DNA from 2 places in the Streptomyces sp. NPDC079167 genome. Region 1 is predicted to be linked to the other one. Evidence: riboswitches for the same ligand, from Rfam matches in the RefSeq annotation. Region 1 holds a riboswitch; the other holds the start of a gene.

Region 1 (9,252 bases):
AACGCGCTCCTGGACGACCGGCGGGCGCTGGAGGCGGATCCGGTGACGGTGAACCGGCTGCGGCGGGTGCGGGATGCGAGGCGGGGGCGGCGCTGAGCGCCGACTGCCGCGGCTGGTTTGGCTCCCGTCAGTGCCGGGGCTCCGCCCCGGACCCCGCGCCTCAAACGCCGGCGGGGCTGGGATTGGTCCTGTGCGCCTCAAGTGCCGCGGGGCTGGATGCTGCCCCGGTGGGCGGGGGAGGCCGGCGGGGCTGGGATTGGCCCTGTGTCTCGAACGCCGGCGGGGCTGGCATCGGCCCTGCTCACCGCTACGCTCGGGCCATGGGCAATCCGGCACACCCCATCCCGACCCCGTCCACCCAGGCCGGCCGCGAAGGCCTCGCCGCGCTCCTGGCCCGTCCCTCCCGTGCGGTCGTCGCACTGGACTTCGACGGCACGCTCGCCGACATCGTCCCGGACCCGGAGCGGTCCCGGGCGCACCCCGATGTCGTTCCGGCCCTCTCCGCGCTCGCCCCCCGCGTCGCCGCCGTCGCAGTCATCACCGGCCGCCCGGCCGACACCGCCGTACGGTACGGAGGCTTCGCGGGAGCACCGGGCCTGGACCATCTCGTCGTCCTGGGCCACTACGGCGCCGAACGCTGGGACGCCGCCACCGCCACCGTCCACGCCCCTCCGCCGGACCCCGGAGTGGAAGCCGTACGGGCGGAGCTCCCCGCGGTGCTGGAAGGGGCGGACAGCGGCATCTGGGTCGAGGAGAAGGGCGGTCGCGCGGTCGCCGTGCACACCCGCCGTGCCGCCGACCCGCAGGCCGCCTTCGAGGCCCTGCGCGCTCCGCTGGGCAGCCTGGCCGCGCGCCACGGCCTGATCGTCGAGCCGGGCCGCCTCGTCCTGGAATTGCGCCCGCCGGGCATGGACAAGGGCGTGGCGCTGGAGGAGTACGTGAAGGAGACCGGCGCCGAGACGGTGCTCTACGCCGGTGACGACCTCGGCGACCTCGCCGCGTACGCCGCCGTGGAGAGGCTCCGCACCCAGGGCGCCGCCGGCCTGCTGGTGTGCAGCGGCACCGAGGTCCCCGAACTCGCCGACCGGGCCGACCTGCTGCTGCCGGGCCCGGCGGCGGTCGCGGAACTGCTCCGCTCCGTCGCCGGGCGGGTCACGCGGGCCTCCTAGGCCCGCAGCGCGTCGAGCTGGTCCAGGAACCACTGCTGCGGTGGCAGTGCGGTCGCGGCGGCGGCCAGGCGCTTCGAGCGGGCGCCGCGCTCGTCGGGGTCCATCGTGAGACCCTCGTGCAGCGCCGCCGCCGTGGCCGACACGTCGTACGGGTTGACCACGATCGCGTCCTCGCCCAGCTCCTCGTACGCCCCCGCCTCGCGGGACAGCACCAGTGCGCAGCCGTGGTCCGAGACGACCGGGACCTCCTTGGCGACGAGGTTCATGCCGTCGCGGATCGGGTTGACCAGGGCCACGTCCGCCAGCCGGTACGCCGCGAGGGAGCGGGCGAAGTCGTCGTCGACGTGGAGCAGGACCGGGGTCCAGCCCTCCGTGCCGTACTCCGCGTTGATCGCGTCGGCGACCCGCTGTACCTCCGCCGTGTAGTCGCGGTAGACCGCGAGGTCCTGCCGGGACGGGTAGGCGAAGGCGATGTGCACCACCCGCTCGCGCCATTCGGGGCGCTCCTCCAGCAGCGCACGGTAGGCGTGGAGGCCGCGCACGATGTTCTTGGAGAGCTCCGTGCGGTCCACCCGCACGATCGTGCGTCGGTCCGCGCCGATCTGCTCCCGCAGGATCTCCATGCGCTCGTCCACGTCCGCCTCGTGGGAGCGGCGGCGCAGGAAGTCCCCGTCGGCGCCCAGCCCGTGCACCCCGATCCGGGTGCGGCCGGTGCCGCCGAGGATCTCCGTGCAGCAGCCGATGAAGGCGTCCGCCCAGCGGCGGGTGAGGAACGCGGCGCGGTCGGCGCCCAGGATGCCGTTGAGCAGCTGCTCGCCGATGTCGTCGGGCAGCAGCCTGAAGTAGTCGACGGGCGCCCAAGGGGTGTGCGAGAAGTGCCCGATCCGCAGGTCGGGGCGGAGTTCGCGCAGTATGCCGGGGACCAGCGAGAGGTGGTAGTCCTGCACCAGGACCGCCGCCCCCTCGCCCGCCTCCTCGGCGAGCGCCTCGGCGAAGGCCCGGTTGTACGCCTCGAAGGAGGCCCACTGCCGGCGGAACTCCGCGTCGAAGACGGGCTCCACCGGCGTCTCGTAGATCATGTGGTGGACGAACCAGAGCACGGAGTTCGCGATGCCGTTGTACGCGTCGGCGTGGACCCCGGCGTCGATGTCGAGCATCCGGACGCCGGGCTCGGAGACCCCCCGCCGGACCGCCTCGCGGTCGCCGTCGCCGAGTGCGGCGCACACCCACAGCTTGTCGTCGACGGCGCTGAGGCCGGAGACGAGCCCGCCCCCGCCCCGTTTCGAGTCGAGCGTGCCGTCCTCCCGCCGGGTGTACGACACCGGGCCGCGGTTGGACGCGACGAGTACCTGGGCAGCGTGCTCGGAGACCATGTACCCGAACCTAGCCCGTTCGGGAAGCCGCCAAACGTGAAGCGTCCGCGGAGCCGGGCGTGGAGAACCGTTACGCCGCGTTCCGCGAGGCGTACTCCGCGATCTCCCGCATCGGGGGGCGCTCCTCGGTGTCCACCGCATGGGTGTGCGGGACGAATCCGTCGGGCCCCCGCTCGAACTGGGTGATCTCGGGGCGCACGAGGGCGCCCCGGGAGAGCCGCAGCTGTGCCGTGCGGTAGATCGTGGCGGCCATCCGGCCGAGGGCCTGGCCGTCCTGGTGGCGGTGTTTGCGTACGCCGACGTCGACCTGGGCCAGTGCGTCCAGGCCGACCGTGTGCAGCGCGTCTACGAGCAGGCCCAGCTCCACCCCGTAACCGACGGGGAAGGGAAGCTGCTCCAGGAGGGAGCGCCGCACCGCGTACTCGCCGCCCAGCGGCTGTACGAAGCCGGCCAGCCGCGGCCAGTGCAGATTGAGCAGCGGGCGGGCCACCAGTTCGGTCACCCGGCCGCCCTGGCCTGCGGCGTCGCCCAGCGGCCGGTCGTACATGGCCTTCACGAAGTGCACCGAGGGGTCGGTCAGCAGCGGGCCGACGGTCCCGGAGACGAAGTCGGCGGAGAAGTCCTTGAGGTCCGCGTCGACGAAGCAGACGATGTCCCCGCCGGTCACCAGCAGTGAGCGCCACAGGACCTCGCCCTTGCCGGGGAGGGCGGGGATACGGGGGAGGATCGCGTCCCGGTGCACGACCCGGGCGCCGGCCAGCCGTGCCTCGTCGGCGGTGCGGTCGGTGGATCCGGAGTCGATCACCACCAGTTCGTCGACGAGCTGGACCTTCTCCATCAGCTCGCGCCGGATCTCCGCGACGATCGCGCCGACCGTCGCCTCCTCGTTCAGCGCGGGCAGGACCACGCTCACGCGCGAGCGGTGCGGATCCTTCGCCCGCGCGGCCGTGAGCCGGTCCGGCGGGCGGTCGGCAGCAGACCAGGAACGCCTGGTCAGCCAGCGTTCCACCTCTTCCAGCACGGTCGATACTCCCTGTATGTGATCCATCTCGCGGTTCGGACGACTATCTCAACCGTCCGGTGCTTCGGTTACAGTCTTGAACAACGCGGATGACCCTCGCATGTCGGGGTCGGTCCGCGAATAAACGCCCGGATCCATGGTCCGGTGCCATAGCGCTCATCCAGAGGGACTGAGGGAACGGCCCGTCGAAGTCCCGGCAACCCTCCTGCCGACCGCGAGGTCACGGTGGGGAAGGTGCCAATTCCGTCTTGTGGCGAAATACGTCGCAAGGAAGATGAGGAGAAAGGGCCTCCGCCATCATGGCCGTGCAGACAGTTGCAGCCGACACCAATACCTCCGCAGTGGACCTCGGTCCCGCCGCGGCACTTTCCTGCCGCGAATGCGGCGAGCGTTTCGAGCTCGGTCCCATTTTCGCCTGTGCGTCCTGTTTCGGGCCGCTCGAAGTGGCGTACGACCTGCCGAGCGGCTCCCCCGAAGAGCTGAAGAAGCGCATCGCCGAGGGCCCGAACAACATCTGGCGCTACGCGCCGCTGCTGCCGGTTCCCTCCGATGTCGCGGACAAGCCCAACATCAACCCCGGTTTCACGAAGCTGGTCAAGGCCGACAACCTCGCCCGCGAACTGGGCGTGACCGGTGGTCTGTACGTCAAGGACGACTCCGGCAACCCGACGCACTCCTTCAAGGACCGTGTCGTCGCCATCGCCGTCGAGGCCGCCCGCGCCTTCGGGTTCACCACCCTCTCCTGCTCCTCCACCGGCAACCTCGCCGGTGCGGTGGGCGCCGCCGCCGCCCGCGCCGGCTTCCGCTCCTGCGTGTTCATCCCGCACGACCTGGAGCAGGGCAAGGTCGTCATGGCCGCGGTGTACGGCGGCGAGCTGGTCGGCATCGAGGGCAATTACGACGACGTCAACCGCTTCTGCTCGGAGCTCATCGGCGACCCGCTCGGCGAGGGCTGGGGCTTCGTCAACGTCAACCTCCGGCCGTACTACGGCGAGGGCTCCAAGACCCTGGCGTACGAGATCTGTGAGCAGCTCGGCTGGCAGCTGCCCGACCAGCTCGTCATCCCGATCGCGTCCGGCTCGCAGCTCACGAAGATCGACAAGGGGCTGCAGGAGCTGATCAAGCTCGGTCTCGTCGAGGACAAGCCGTACAAGATCTTCGGTGCCCAGGCCGAGGGCTGCTCCCCGGTCTCCACCGCCTTCAAGGCCGGCCACGACGTGGTGCGTCCGCAGAAGCCGAACACCATCGCCAAGTCCCTGGCGATCGGCAACCCGGCCGACGGCCCCTACGTCCTGGACATCGCCCGGCGCACCGGCGGCGCGGTGGAGGACGTGAACGACGAGCAGGTCGTCGACGCGATCAAGCTGCTGGCCCGCACCGAGGGCATCTTCGCGGAGACCGCGGGCGGGGTGACGGTCGGCGTGACGAAGAAGCTGATCGACGCCGGCCTGCTCGACCCGTCCCTCACCACCGTCGTCCTGAACACCGGTGACGGACTGAAGACGCTCGACGCGGTCGCCCCGACGACCGGCCTGTCGGCGACGATCCGGCCCAGCCTGGACGCGTTCCGCGACGCGGGCCTCGCCGCCGCCAACTGACACCCGAGACCGAAGGAAGGCACCCACATGAGCGTCAAGGTCCGTATCCCCACCATCCTCCGCACCTACACGGGCGGTCAGGCCGAGGTCCCGGCCGAGGGTGCGACCCTCTCCGAGGTCATCGCGTCCCTGGAGCAGAACCACCCGGGCATCGGTGCCCGTGTCCTGGACGACCAGGGCAAGCTGCGCCGCTTCGTCAACGTGTACGTCAACGACGACGACGTGCGCTTCGAGGGCGGCCTGGACGCGGTCACCCCGGACGGCGCCGGTGTGTCGATCATTCCGGCCGTCGCCGGAGGCTGACCGCCCGGGGCCTTTCGGCGCCCGACCGCATGACGTGAGCCCAGTGGCCCCCTCCGCCGGAAAGCGGAGGGGGCCATTCTGCATGGTTGAGCACGGTACAGTTGGGGAAGTCCCCGCAGCTGCCCGTGCCGCCCGCATATGAGAATGCGCCCGGCCGCGACAAGAAGCAGCCAAAGTAAGTGAACTCCTTGCGGCATAAGTGGCCTTTGTCAGGCCCGACTTGCCCTGGAATCCTATGAATTCCCCCATTGCGGGCAGTCGCCTGTGCCCAGAATTCTCGTCCGATTGACCTGTTGCAGAGGGCAGTTGGGCAGATACATTCGGCCGCGGTCGACGCGTTCCGGCGCACGCCACCCTCTCCTGTCGGAGGGTGAGTTCTGACCCGGGCCCGCGAAGTGCGGCGCTCGTGCAAGGGCCAGTAATAGGGGAGTTAGGCATGGCTCAGGGCACCGTCAAGTGGTTCAACGCGGAGAAGGGGTACGGCTTCATCGCGGTCGACGGTGGTGCGGATGTTTTCGTCCACTACAGCGCGATCCAGATGGACGGGTACCGCACCCTCGAAGAGGGTCAGCGAGTTGAATTCGAGATCTCGCAGGGCCAGAAGGGGCCCCAGGCGGACATGGTCAAGCTCGCCGTCGGCTGAGCTCGGCGCGGTCGTCCGACGACACTACTCACGCACGTGAGGCCCGTACCCCGGCCGGGGGTACGGGCCTCACGTGCGTCCGCGTCACTCCCCGGACGCCTTGAGGTTGTCCACATCCGAGGGGGACGCTTGCACTCGAAGGGGTCGAGTGCTAATCATTGGCGTTAGCACTCTCCAGGTGAGAGTGACAGAAACTTGGACCGGGCCGGTGAGGCCCGCAGGCCCGGTGGGGCAAGGAACCACTGAGCACGCTGGCCGTCCGTCGCGGGCGCCACTCGGTCCGGAGAATCCACCCCTGTCCGGGAGGACCACTTCACATGGCCAAGATCATCGCGTTCGACGAGGAGGCACGGCGCGGTCTCGAGCGCGGGATGAACCAGCTCGCCGACGCCGTCAAGGTCACCCTCGGCCCCAAGGGCCGTAACGTCGTCCTCGAGAAGAAGTGGGGCGCGCCCACGATCACCAACGATGGTGTTTCCATCGCCAAGGAGATCGAGCTCGAGGACCCGTACGAGAAGATCGGTGCGGAGCTGGTCAAGGAGGTCGCCAAGAAGACGGACGACGTCGCCGGCGACGGTACGACCACCGCCACCGTTCTCGCCCAGGCGCTCGTCCGCGAGGGCCTGCGCAACGTCGCCGCGGGTGCCAACCCGATGGCTCTGAAGCGTGGCATCGAGAAGGCCGTCGAGGCCGTCTCCGCCGCTCTGCTGGAGCAGGCGAAGGACGTGGAGACCAAGGAGCAGATCGCTTCGACGGCCTCCATCTCCGCTGCCGACACCGAGATCGGCGCCAAGATCGCCGAGGCGATGGACAAGGTCGGCAAGGAAGGCGTCATCACCGTCGAGGAGTCCCAGACCTTCGGTCTGGAGCTCGAGCTCACGGAGGGTATGCGCTTCGACAAGGGCTACATCTCGGCCTACTTCGCCACCGACATGGAGCGTATGGAGTCGTCCTTCGACGACCCGTACATCCTGATCGTCAACTCCAAGATCAGCAACGTGAAGGACCTCCTTCCGCTGCTCGAGAAGGTCATGCAGTCGGGCAAGCCGCTGCTGATCATCGCGGAGGACGTCGAGGGCGAGGCTCTGTCGACCCTGGTCGTCAACAAGATCCGTGGCACCTTCAAGTCCGTCGCCGTCAAGGCTCCGGGCTTCGGTGACCGCCGCAAGGCCATGCTCGGCGACATCGCCATCCTCACCGGTGGCACCGTCATCTCCGAGGAGGTCGGCCTCAAGCTCGAGAACGCCGGTCTCGACCTGCTCGGCACCGCTCGCAAGGTCGTCATCACCAAGGACGAGACGACCATCGTCGACGGTGGCGGCGAGAGCGACCAGGTCCAGGGTCGCGTCAAGCAGATCCGTGCCGAGATCGAGAACTCCGACTCGGACTACGACCGCGAGAAGCTCCAGGAGCGCCTCGCGAAGCTGGCCGGCGGCGTGGCCGTCATCAAGGCCGGCGCTGCCACCGAGGTGGAGCTCAAGGAGCGCAAGCACCGCATCGAGGACGCGGTGCGCAACGCCAAGGCCGCCGTCGAGGAGGGCATCGTCGCCGGTGGTGGCGTGGCGCTGCTCCAGGCCTCGGCCGTCTTCGAGAAGCTCGACCTGACCGGTGACGAGGCCACGGGCGCCAACGCCGTGAAGCTCGCGCTGGAGGCCCCGCTCAAGCAGATCGCCGTCAACGGTGGTCTCGAGGGTGGCGTCATCGTCGAGAAGGTGCGCAACCTGCCGATCGGTCACGGCCTCAACGCCGCGACCGGCGAGTACGTCGACATGATCGCCGAGGGCATCATCGACCCGGCGAAGGTCACGCGCTCCGCTCTGCAGAACGCCGCGTCCATCGCCGCGCTCTTCCTCACCACCGAGGCCGTCATCGCCGACAAGCCGGAGAAGGCCTCCGCGGCCGCTCCGGGCGGCATGCCGGGCGGTGACATGGACTTCTGATCCTCGGATCAGCAGCTCCAGCAGTACCGCGGTATCCGTACGACGCCGGCCCCCGGGATTCGTTCCCGGGGGCCGGCGTCGTCGTTGTCGCCGCTGTGCGGCGTTCGGGTGGGGCCGGGTCAGGACCCGTCGGTGTTCGACGGGCCGAAGAACTCGATCTCGGCGATGGCCACCTGCTTGTCCGAGGACGCGGCGTGGGCCGACTCGACGGTGAAGCGCACCTTGACGGCGTCGCCGACGCGGAAGGCCCGCCGCTGGCCGCCGACGCCCTGGTCCAGGGTCAGATGGCGGGTCGTCTGCTTTCCGTCCTTGGTCGTGATCGTCGCCTTGATGCGCTGCGGCAGCGCTGACTTGTTCAGGTCGTCGGCCTTGATGGACACACCCGGGGTGATGATCACGTCCAGCAGCCGGGTCGGCTGGTCGAAGCGGGCCTCGATCCACTCGCCCGCACCGGACTGATCGACCCCCGGGCCCCACCACGTGTTGTTCACCTTGTCGAAGGCGAGCTGCGGCTTGTGGCCGGTCCACGAGCGGGACGCCGCGAGGTCGTTGGGGGCGACCATCGCGCGCTTGGCGAAGTGGTCCTTGGTGGCCTGGATGCCGTCGGGCAGATACATCACGCCGAGGACGGCCAGGGTGATGACGACGGCCGCGGTGATCCATGTGCCGATGCGGTCGAAGACGCGGCGGATGCGGGGCCTGTCGCCGGCCCACGGGTTCTCGTTGCGGCGGGAGCCCGCGAGACGGCGCCACCACGGGAGGGGGGCGGGCGCGCGCTCCGCGTTGTCGGCCAGCGGCATCGCGCAGCGGGCGCAGTAGTGGCGGTCGGGGCGGTTGGGGGTGGCGCACCAGGAGCAGGGCGGGCCGTTGCCGGTGTCCTGCTGGGGGCCGGGGACGCGTACCTGCGGCCGGTCGGTGTCCGGGCGGCCGGGCAGGACCGGGGCGGCGGCGGGGGGCGGCGAGGAGTGGGACGGCTCGGGCTCGGCGACCGGGACGAGGAGGGAGCGGGCGCGGTCGGCGGCGCTCTCGCCGGAGGTGGGCAGCGGGACGGTGGGGTCGGTCTCGCCCGGGTGGCGGCCGCCGGGGGCCGGTGAGGCCGCCACGGGCCAGTCGTCCGCCGTGTTCGCCCGGCCGGGCTCCTGGGTGTCGCGGTGGTGTCGCGGCAGGCGCGAGGCGTCGGGTGTCGCGGCCGAAGGCCCGGCCTC
Region 2 (9,252 bases), on a different contig from region 1:
TCGTCAACATGAACACCATGGAGCCGCTGCGTCCCGAGGACGTCGTCGTGGGCTCGCTGACCTTCGCCATGCCCGAGGGCCTGGAGGAGGACGCGCACGACTTCCAGTCGCAGATCGCCAAGGCCGCCCTGATGATCATCCGCATCGAGCCGGACAACATCAAGGACAAGCGCGAGCGCGAGTGGGCCCACGAGGGAATCGTGGCCTTCTCCAAGATCTGCACCCACGTCGGCTGCCCCATCAGCCTGTACGAGCAGCAGACCCACCACGTGCTCTGCCCGTGCCACCAGTCCACCTTCGACCTCTCCGACGGCGCCCGCGTCATCTTCGGTCCGGCCGGTCACCCTCTTCCGCAGCTGCGGATCGGCGTGAACAGCGAGGGCAACCTCGAGGCGCTCGGTGACTTCGAAGAGCCCGTCGGTCCTGCCTTCTGGGAGCGCGGATGAGTACTGCGACAGACACACAGCGCAAGGCGCCCGCCGGCGAGCGGGTGGCCGACTGGGCGGACGGCCGGCTCGGCATCTACAGCCTGGCCAAGTCCAACATGCGCAAGATCTTCCCGGACCACTGGTCCTTCATGCTGGGTGAGATCTGCCTCTACAGCTTCATCATCATCATCCTCACGGGTGTGTACCTGACGCTGTTCTTCAACCCGAGCATGAACGAGGTCGTCTACCACGGCTCGTACGAGCCGATGCAGGGCATCCGGATGTCCGCGGCCTACGCGTCGACGCTGGACATCAGCTTCGACGTCCGCGGTGGTCTGCTGGTCCGCCAGATCCACCACTGGGCCGCGATCATCTTCCTCGCAGGCATGTTCGTCCACATGTTCCGGGTGTTCTTCACCGGGGCGTACCGCAAGCCGCGCGAGATCAACTGGCTGTTCGGCTTCCTGCTGTTCGTGCTCGGCATGTTCACCGGGTTCACCGGCTACTCGCTCCCGGACGACCTGCTCTCCGGTACGGGTGTGCGCTTCACGCAGGGCGCGATCCTGTCGATGCCGATCGTCGGTACGTACATCTCGATGTTCCTGTTCGGCGGGGAGTTCCCCGGCACGGACATCATCTCGAGGTTCTACTCGATCCACATCCTGCTGCTGCCGGGCATCATGCTCGGGCTCGTGGTCGGCCACCTCATCCTGGTCTTCTTCCACAAGCACACGCAGTTCGCCGGCCCGGGCAAGACGAACAAGAACGTCGTCGGCATGCCGCTGCTGCCGGTGTACATGGCCAAGGCCGGAGGGTTCTTCTTCCTGGTCTTCGGCTTCATCGCGATCCTCTCGGCGATCGCCACGATCAACCCGATCTGGGCGCTCGGCCCCTACCGTCCCGACCAGGTGTCCACGGGCGCCCAGCCGGACTGGTACATGGGCTTCGCGGAAGGCTTCGTCCGTGTGATGCCTGGCTGGGAGATCAACCTCTGGGGCCACACGCTGGTCCTGGGCGTGCTCATCCCGCTGGTCCTCTTCGGTGTCGTACTCGGGGCACTCGCCCTGTACCCGTTCATCGAGTCCTGGATCACCGGGGACAAGCGCGAGCACCACATCCTGGACAAGCCGCGCAACGCCCCGACCCGCACCGGACTGGGCGTCGCCTGGGTGACGATCTACTTCGTCATGCTGATCGGCGGCGGCAACGACATCTGGGCGACCCACTTCCACATGTCGCTCAACGCGATCAGCTGGTTCGTACGGATCGCCTTCTTCGTCGGCCCGGTCCTGGCGTTCGTCGTCACCCGGCGGATCTGCCTCGGCCTCCAGCGCCGCGACAAGGAGAAGGTGCTGCACGGGCGCGAGTCCGGCACCATCAAGCGCCTGCCGCACGGTGAGTTCGTGGAGATCCACGAGCCGCTCAGCCAGGAGCAGCTGCACACGCTCACGGCGCACGAGCAGTACAAGCCGCTCGAGATCGGCCCGCGGGTCGACAAGAACGGCGTCGAGCGCAAGCCGTCGGCAGTGCAGAGGCTGCGGGCCAGGCTCAGCAGGAGCTACTACGGCGAGGACAACCAGATCGCCAAGCCCACCGCCGAGGAGTACAAGGAGATCACCAGCGGCCACGGCCACCACTGATCACCTCAGCTGACCGCCACAGCAGGAGCCCCGTCCATCCGATGGACGGGGCTCTTCGCTGTCCCCGGGCCTGGATAGGGTGGGAGACATCCTTGTACCGGCTGTGGACCCCCAGGAGCGGACCATGAACGTTGTGACCCCGGACGGCGGCGACAGCGTGGCGGACCGTACCTGGCCCGGCGTGCTGACCCCCCTGCTGCGCGGCGAGCACCTGGGCGCGGACGACACCGCGTGGGCCATGGACCGCATCATGAGCGGCGAGGCCACGGACGTGCAGATCGCCGGCTTCGCCGTCGCGCTGCGGACCAAGGGAGAGACCGTCGACGAGGTCACCGGACTCGTCCGCGCCATGTACGAGCACGCCCACACCATCGAGGTGCCCGGCCGTACGGTCGACATCGTGGGGACCGGCGGCGATATGGCCAAGACGGTCAACATCTCCACCATGTCGGCGATCGTCGTCGCGGGGACGGGCGCGAAGGTCGTCAAGCACGGCAACCGTGCCTCCTCCTCGGCGAGCGGCGCCTCCGACGTACTGGAGAAGCTCGGCGTCAACCTCGAACTGACGCCGCAGCGCGTCGTCGCGGTGGCGGAGGAGGCGGGCATCACCTTCTGCTTCGCGGTGAAGTTCCACCCCGCCCTGCGGTACGCGGCCAGGGCGCGCAAGGAGCTGGGCACGCAGACCACCTTCAACATCCTGGGACCGCTCACCAACCCGGCCCGGGTGCGCTCCCAGGCCATCGGGGTCGCCGACCCGAAGATGGCGCCCATCGTCGCGGGCGTGCTGGCGGACCGGGGGAATTCGGCGCTCGTCTTCCGGGGCGACGACGGCCTCGACGAGCTGACCACCACCGCGACCTCGCGGGTCTGGATCGTCCGCGACGGAACCGTGCGTGAGCAGGCCTTCGACCCGCGCGACGTCGGCCTGGACCTGGTCCCCGTCGAGGCGCTGCGCGGCGCGGACTCCTCGTACAACGCGGATGTGGCCCGTCGGCTGCTCGACGGGGAGACCGGCCCCGTGCGCGACGCGGTTCTGCTGAACTCGGCTGCCGCGCTGGTCGCGCTGGACCCGGGCGAGGGTTCTCTGGACGAGCAGCTCTCGGCCGGGATCACGCGCGCCGCGCAGTCGATCGACTCGGGTGCGGCCAGGAGCGCGCTGGAGCGCTGGGTGGCGGCCAGCAACGCCTGAGCGCGCATGGTGGGCAGGGGCGCAGTCCGGATCGCGGACTGCGCCCTTGCGCGTCGCCGTGGGTATGGCAAGATGCTGCGCAGGTCATGAGTGACAGCGACTACGGCCCCGGCCCGCTGTCCGGCAACCCTCCGTCCGTGGCGGGGTGCCCCGGGTGAAGACCAGGCCGCAGGCAGCGAGGTCTGTGGCAAGCGCGGGCCCCTCGGCATCGTTGGATGCCACCCCTTGGGGTCCTGGTCCCAGGGAGCCTTCTGTGAGCAAGCGAATGCGATAGGGCACCACGCCCTCCTCCGCACCCCCCTTTTTTCTTACGTTCCCGCGCTGCCGCGCACCGCCGCCGGCGCGAGGATCTCGCCTGCCTCTTACGGGAGTTCGTCATGTCTGTCTCCACCGTTGCCGTCGACCAGACCATTTGTGCCCCGCTGCCGGTTCTGGGTGCCGATGTCACCGTTCCGCTCGTCACCGGCGGAGACGTCACCTACGCCGCTCTCGACTACGCGGCCAGTGCCCCGGCGCTCCAGCGGGTCTGGGACGACGTGGCCGCCTACGCCCCGTACTACGGCAGCGTGCACCGCGGCGCCGGCTATCTCTCGCAGCTCTCCACCGACCTGTTCGAGAACAGCCGCGAGACCGTCGCGGAGTTCCTCGGCTGCCGCGCGGAGGACCAGGTGGTCTTCACCCGCTCGACGACCGACTCCCTCAACCTGCTCGCCGCCGCGCTGCCCGCCGACTGCGAGGTGTTCGTGTTCGAGACCGAGCACCACGCCTCGCTGCTGCCCTGGCGGGATGCCCGGGTGACCTGCCTCGACGCCCCGCGCACCCCGGACCAGGCGGTCGCCACACTGGAGCGCGCCCTGGCCGGCCGTGACCCCTACGGGCCGGCGCTGGTCTGCGTCACGGGCGCGTCCAACGTCACCGGTGAGCTGTGGCCGGTGAGGGAACTGGCCGCCGCCGCCCACGCCCACGGTGCGCGCATCGTGCTGGACGCGGCGCAGCTGGCGCCCCACCACCCGGTGGACATCGCCGAGCTCGATGTCGACTGGGTCGCCTTCTCCGGGCACAAGCTGTACGCACCCTTCGGCTCGGGCGTCCTCGCGGGCCGCGCCGACTGGCTGGTGGACGCGGAGCCTTACCTCGCCGGCGGCGGCGCCTCCCGTAAGGTCGCCCGGCGCGCCGACGGCGGTGTGGACGTCGAGTGGCACACCACGGCGGCCCGGCACGAGGCGGGATCGCCCAATGTCATCGGCGTCTACTCCATCGCCGCGGCCTGCAAGGCGCTGACCGAGGCCGGATTCGACCGGCTGGTCGCCCGGGAGCAGCAGCTGGTGACCCGTGTCCGTGAGGGGCTCGCCGACGTCCCCGAGGTGAAGGTGCTCTCGCTCTTCGGTGACGACGCCCCGAGGGTCGGCGTCATCTCCTTCGTGGTCGAGGGATGGAACAGCTCGCACTTCGCCGCGGCGCTCTCCGCCGAGTACGGCATCGGGGTGCGCGACGGACTGTTCTGCGCGCACCCGCTGGTGCGGACCCTGCTGGGCAGCGAGCCGCAGGAGCCGGGCGAGTGCGGCGCGCCGGAGGCCGCGCCGGGGGAGAAGTCGCTCAACGCCATCCGGGTGAGCTTCGGCGCCGGCACGCCGGACGAGCACATCGAGCGTTTCCTGGGTGCCGTCCGGGAGCTGGTCGGCCAGGGCGCCCGCTGGACCTACCGCACCGAGGAGGGCCGCTGCGTCCCCGACCGGGGTGCCGCCCAGGTCTGAGCGGGTCCGGACACGGCTCCGGCCGGGGACGGGAGGCGTCTCGCCCCGTCCCCGGCCGGAGCCGTACGCGGTCTCAGGCGTCGAGCCCGATGGCGAAGGCCGCCTCGAGGTCGTGCTGCGAGTAGGTACGGAAGGCCACATGGGTGTCGGTGCCCTCGACGCCCTGGATCTTGCTGATCCGGCCCGGGATGACGTCGGCCAGATCGTCGTGCCGGGCGACCCGGACCATGGCGATCAGGTCGTACGTCCCGGTGACCGAGAAGACCTCGCTGACACTGTCCAGCGCGGCGATGGCCTCGGCGATCTCGGGAATCCGGTCCACGCTGGTTTTGATGAGCACGATCGCGGTGATCACGGCTGGCTTTCTCCCTCAGTGGCCGTGGCTGGAGACTTCACTCTAGTCCCCCCGAACCGGACCCAGGCGTAGAGGAACCCGGCCGCGAAACCCGCCACGTGCGCGAGGTACGCCACGCCCGGCCCGCTCCCCGCGCTCCGCGCCGCCAGCCACTGCAGGACGAACCAGAACACGAGCACGATCCAGGCGGGGAAGCGCAGCGGCAGGAAGAAGAGGAAGGGGAAGAGGCTGGTGACACGGGCCTTGGGGAAGAGGAAGAGGAACGCGCCGAGCACCGCCGAGATCGCACCCGACGCGCCGACCAGCGTCTGGTCGGAGTCCGCGTGCGCGACCGCGTAGGCCACCAGGGCGAAGTAGCCGCAGGCGAGGTAGAAGACGGTGAACTCGGTGCGGCCCATGCGTTCCTCGGCCATCGCGCCGAACACGTAGAGGAAGAGCATGTTGCCCAGCAGGTGCAGCCAGCTGCCGTGGACGAAGAGCGCGGTGAGCGGGGTCAGGGCCGCGCGGGCCGAGCCCTCCAGGAGCTCGGCGGGGATCACGCCCCAGCGCTCGAAGTACCCGGCCTGAGCCGCCAGCAGTGCGTCGGCACTGCCGTGGACGGGGTTGAAACCGGAGAGCGGACTGATCAGGAACACCGCGCAGCAGAGCGCGATCAGCCCGTACGTGACCGGGGCGCCGCCCGCCGCGGCCGCGGCCCGGAGCTCTCCGGCCCGCCTCCGCCAGTGGACTTCTCGCCGAATGGTCACGTGCAGAGCATGACGCACCGGGCGAGAACGGGACAGACCGCCTCGCCGTGTCGATAGGTATGCGCAAGGCCGTAGGGTTGCGGCAGGACATCCGCAGTTCGACGGCGCACCGCGAGATCGAAGCCTGGGCACGCACGAGACTCGACGAACGACGAAAGAGGACGCAACGATGACGACGGTTCCCCAGCCGACGGACGGGACCCGCTGGCGCTGCACGCTCTGCGGCAACCTGACCCGTTTCGATGTGACGCGCTCCTCCAAGGTCGTGGAGTACGTGCACCTCGACCTGGCCGGGGAGTCGAGTATCGAGGAGCGCGAGGTGGTCAGTGAGACCATCGAGTCGGTGCGCTGTCGTTGGTGCAACGCCGTGGACCAGATCGAACTGGTCGACAGGCCCGGTGCCGACTCCTGACGGGGCCGTGCGGACAGACATATTGGGGTGATGGATGGTGGAGCAGCCGACAGGCGGCGCCGGACCGGCCGACGCGGCCGACGGCACCGCGGAGTCGCTCGACCGTCCGCTGCCCGAGGGCGTACGCCGCAAGGTGGTGGCGCTGGTCTCGGACGCCTTCGGCGGTCTGACCGTCGGCGAACTCCCCGCCCAGCTCCGGCAGTACGCCCGTTTCACCCCGAGCAGGCGGGCCAAGTTCGCCGGTAACGCGATGGCCGCGGCCCTGGAGAGCGATCCGGTGTTCCGCCGGCGCATCGGTGAGCGGATCGGCCAGTCCCAGCCGGAGCTGGCCGACGCCCTCGCCTCCGGCGCCTCGCCCGCCGCCGCCGACCCCGTCGATGTGGCGGCGGCCGCCTACGTGCTGCGGCCGGCCGGCTGGGTCAAGCTGGTGGCCGCGGCCGGCGAGGAGGTCCAGCGGGCGCACGCCGAGCGTGCGGACGAGGAGACCAGGCGCGAGCTGGAGCGGCTGCGTGAGGAACTCGACCGCGCCCGCGGCCAGACCAGGGCCGACACCGAGCGGCTGCGCTCGGAGCTGGACGCCTCCCGCAAGGAGACCGACTCCCTGCACCGCAAACTGCGCAGCGCCCTCAGCGAGGTGAAGCGCAGAGAGGCCGCTCTGCGCAAGGCCGGCGCCGAGACCGACGCCGTACGGGCCGAGGCCGCGGCCCAGGTCTCCGCGGCCGAGAGCGAGTCCCGGCGGCTCAAGGCACGACTGGCCGAGGCGGAGGCCTCGGTCGAGGCGGGCCGCCGGGCGGCCAGGGAGGGGCGCTCGGTGGAGGACATGCGGCTGCGGCTGCTCCTGGACACCGTGCTCGACGCGGCACAGGGTCTCCGCCGCGAACTGGCCCTGCCCCCCTCCTCGCTCCGCCCCGCGGACGGCGTCGAAGCCGTGGAGCCCGGCCGGATGTCACCGAAGGACATTGCCGCCAGGGCTCTTTCGGAGACCGACCCGGCGCTGCTCGACCAGCTGCTCGCCCTGCCGCAGGCGCATCTCATCGTCGACGGCTACAACGTCACCAAGACCGGCTATCCGCAGATGCCGCTGGAGAAGCAGCGGTTGCGCCTCCTGGGCGGCCTCTCGGTCCTCGCGGCGCAGACCGGGGCCGAGATGACCTGTGTCTTCGACGGCGCCGAACTGGCCGCCCCGGTCCTGCTCGCACCGCCCCGCGGGGTCCGCGTCCTCTTCAGCAAGGCGGGTGTGACCGCGGACGAGCTGATCCGGCAACTGGCGCGCGCCGAACCGCCGGGCAGGCCCGTCGTCGTGGTCTCCACCGACCGCGAGGTCGCCGACGGGGTGGCGAAGGCCGGTGCGCGGCCGGTCGCGTCCGCCTTGCTCCTGAAGCGCCTTTCGCGCGTCTGATGCGTCATGTGAGTCATGGGTGACTTGCCGGAATTTTTGGAACGTACCGTCAAGTCGCCGCTACGCGCAGTGTGATGAAAGTAAAGAAGTGCCTGGTGTGACGAGATTTTGCTCGTGAGGATTTGAACTGATCACAAGATGGTCACTAGGGTCAGGCCTCGAACCTTCGCACGGTTGATTGCCCACCCGGGGTGACGGCGAAGGAACCGCCGAGTCCGTGACGTGCACGGAGCCGGGGATTCTTTCCCCCACAGCCCGGTAGGCGGCTCGAGGAAGAAGGAGCTCGCCTTCGTGGCGTCCCACCGTCGTCCCAAGCAGCCGAGCCGCACCCGCGTGACCGTGCTCACCGCGACCGCCGCCGCAGCCGTGGCCCTGACCTCCCAGGCGGCGCACGCCGACCCCAAGCCGACCAAGAGCGAGGTCAAGGCGAAGGTCGACAAGCTCTACCACGAGGCCGAGGTCGCCACCGAGAAGGCCAACGGCGCCAAGGAGCAGCAGGACAAGCTCAAGAAGCAGGCCGACGCGCTCCAGGACAAGGTCGCCCGCGGCCAGGACGAGCTCAACACCCTGCGCGGCGAGCTCGGTTCGCTGGCCACCGCGCAGTACCGCTCCGGCGGTCTCGACCCGTCGGTCCAGCTGCTGCTCTCCTCGGACCCGGACAGCTTCCTCGACCAGGCGTCCGCGCTCGACCAGCTGACGGCCAAGCAGGCCGAGTCCCTGCAGAAGATCCAGGCGAAGCAGCGCACCCTGGCGCAGCAGCGCAAGGAGGCGCAGGGCAAGCTCGCGGACCTCGCCGACGTCCGCGAGTCGCTCAACAAGAACAAGAAGAAGTACCAGGGCAAGCTGGCCGACGCCCAGAAGCTGCTGAACACCCTCACGGCCGCCGAGCGCGCCAAGATGGCCGCCGACGACCTGCGCGCCAGCCGCGCCGCCGGTGACCGGGTCGATCTCGGCAACGAGGTCCCCGCCTCCGCCCGTGGCGCCGCCGCCCTCCAGGCCGCCTCCACGCAGCAGGGCAAGGCTTACGTCTCCGGCGCCACCGGCCCCAACGCCTACGACTGCTCCGGTCTGACCCAGTGGGCCTACGCCCAGGCCGGCGTCCAGATCACCCGCACCACGTACACCCAGATCAACGACGGTGTCCGGATCGGCCGCAGCGCCCTGAAGCCGGGCGACCTGGTCTTCTTCAACAACACCTCGCACGTGGGGCTGTACGCGGGCAACAACCAGATCCTGCACGCCCCCAAGCCCGGCGCCGTGGTCCGCTACGAGTCGATGGACTACATGGGCACCTTCCAGTTCGGCGTGCGCGTCTGACGCCCGAACGGG

Evidence for each region. Region 1 has a riboswitch for S-adenosylmethionine ahead of thrC (threonine synthase). Riboswitches for the same ligand answer to the same signal wherever they lie in the genome.
Region 2: linked by a shared signal. The riboswitch ahead of AB0P41_RS00235 (aminotransferase class V-fold PLP-dependent enzyme) and the one ahead of thrC (threonine synthase) in region 1 are both predicted to bind S-adenosylmethionine.

Annotation. Positions count from the first base shown of each region.
Region 1 is NZ_JBFBLO010000006.1:254,282-263,533, reverse strand. It holds gene AB0P41_RS15475 (DUF3263 domain-containing protein) at 1-96, shown strand, start outside; gene otsB (trehalose-phosphatase) at 321-1,169, shown strand; gene AB0P41_RS15465 (trehalose-6-phosphate synthase) at 1,166-2,542, opposite strand; gene AB0P41_RS15460 (glucosyl-3-phosphoglycerate synthase) at 2,613-3,563, opposite strand; SAM riboswitch class I at 3,717-3,844, shown strand; gene thrC (threonine synthase) at 3,863-5,161, shown strand; gene AB0P41_RS15450 (MoaD/ThiS family protein) at 5,189-5,464, shown strand; gene AB0P41_RS15445 (cold-shock protein) at 5,901-6,107, shown strand; gene groL (chaperonin GroEL) at 6,425-8,047, shown strand; gene AB0P41_RS15435 (zinc ribbon domain-containing protein) at 8,167-9,252, opposite strand, start outside.
Region 2 is NZ_JBFBLO010000001.1:41,205-50,456, reverse strand. It holds gene AB0P41_RS00250 (Rieske 2Fe-2S domain-containing protein) at 1-446, shown strand, start outside; gene AB0P41_RS00245 (cytochrome bc complex cytochrome b subunit) at 443-2,068, shown strand; gene trpD (anthranilate phosphoribosyltransferase) at 2,193-3,257, shown strand; SAM riboswitch class IV at 3,340-3,457, shown strand; gene AB0P41_RS00235 (aminotransferase class V-fold PLP-dependent enzyme) at 3,635-5,011, shown strand; gene AB0P41_RS00230 (Lrp/AsnC ligand binding domain-containing protein) at 5,085-5,366, opposite strand; gene AB0P41_RS00225 (rhomboid family intramembrane serine protease) at 5,363-6,112, opposite strand; gene AB0P41_RS00220 (hypothetical protein) at 6,282-6,524, shown strand; gene AB0P41_RS00215 (NYN domain-containing protein) at 6,562-7,923, shown strand; gene AB0P41_RS00210 (NlpC/P60 family protein) at 8,215-9,240, shown strand.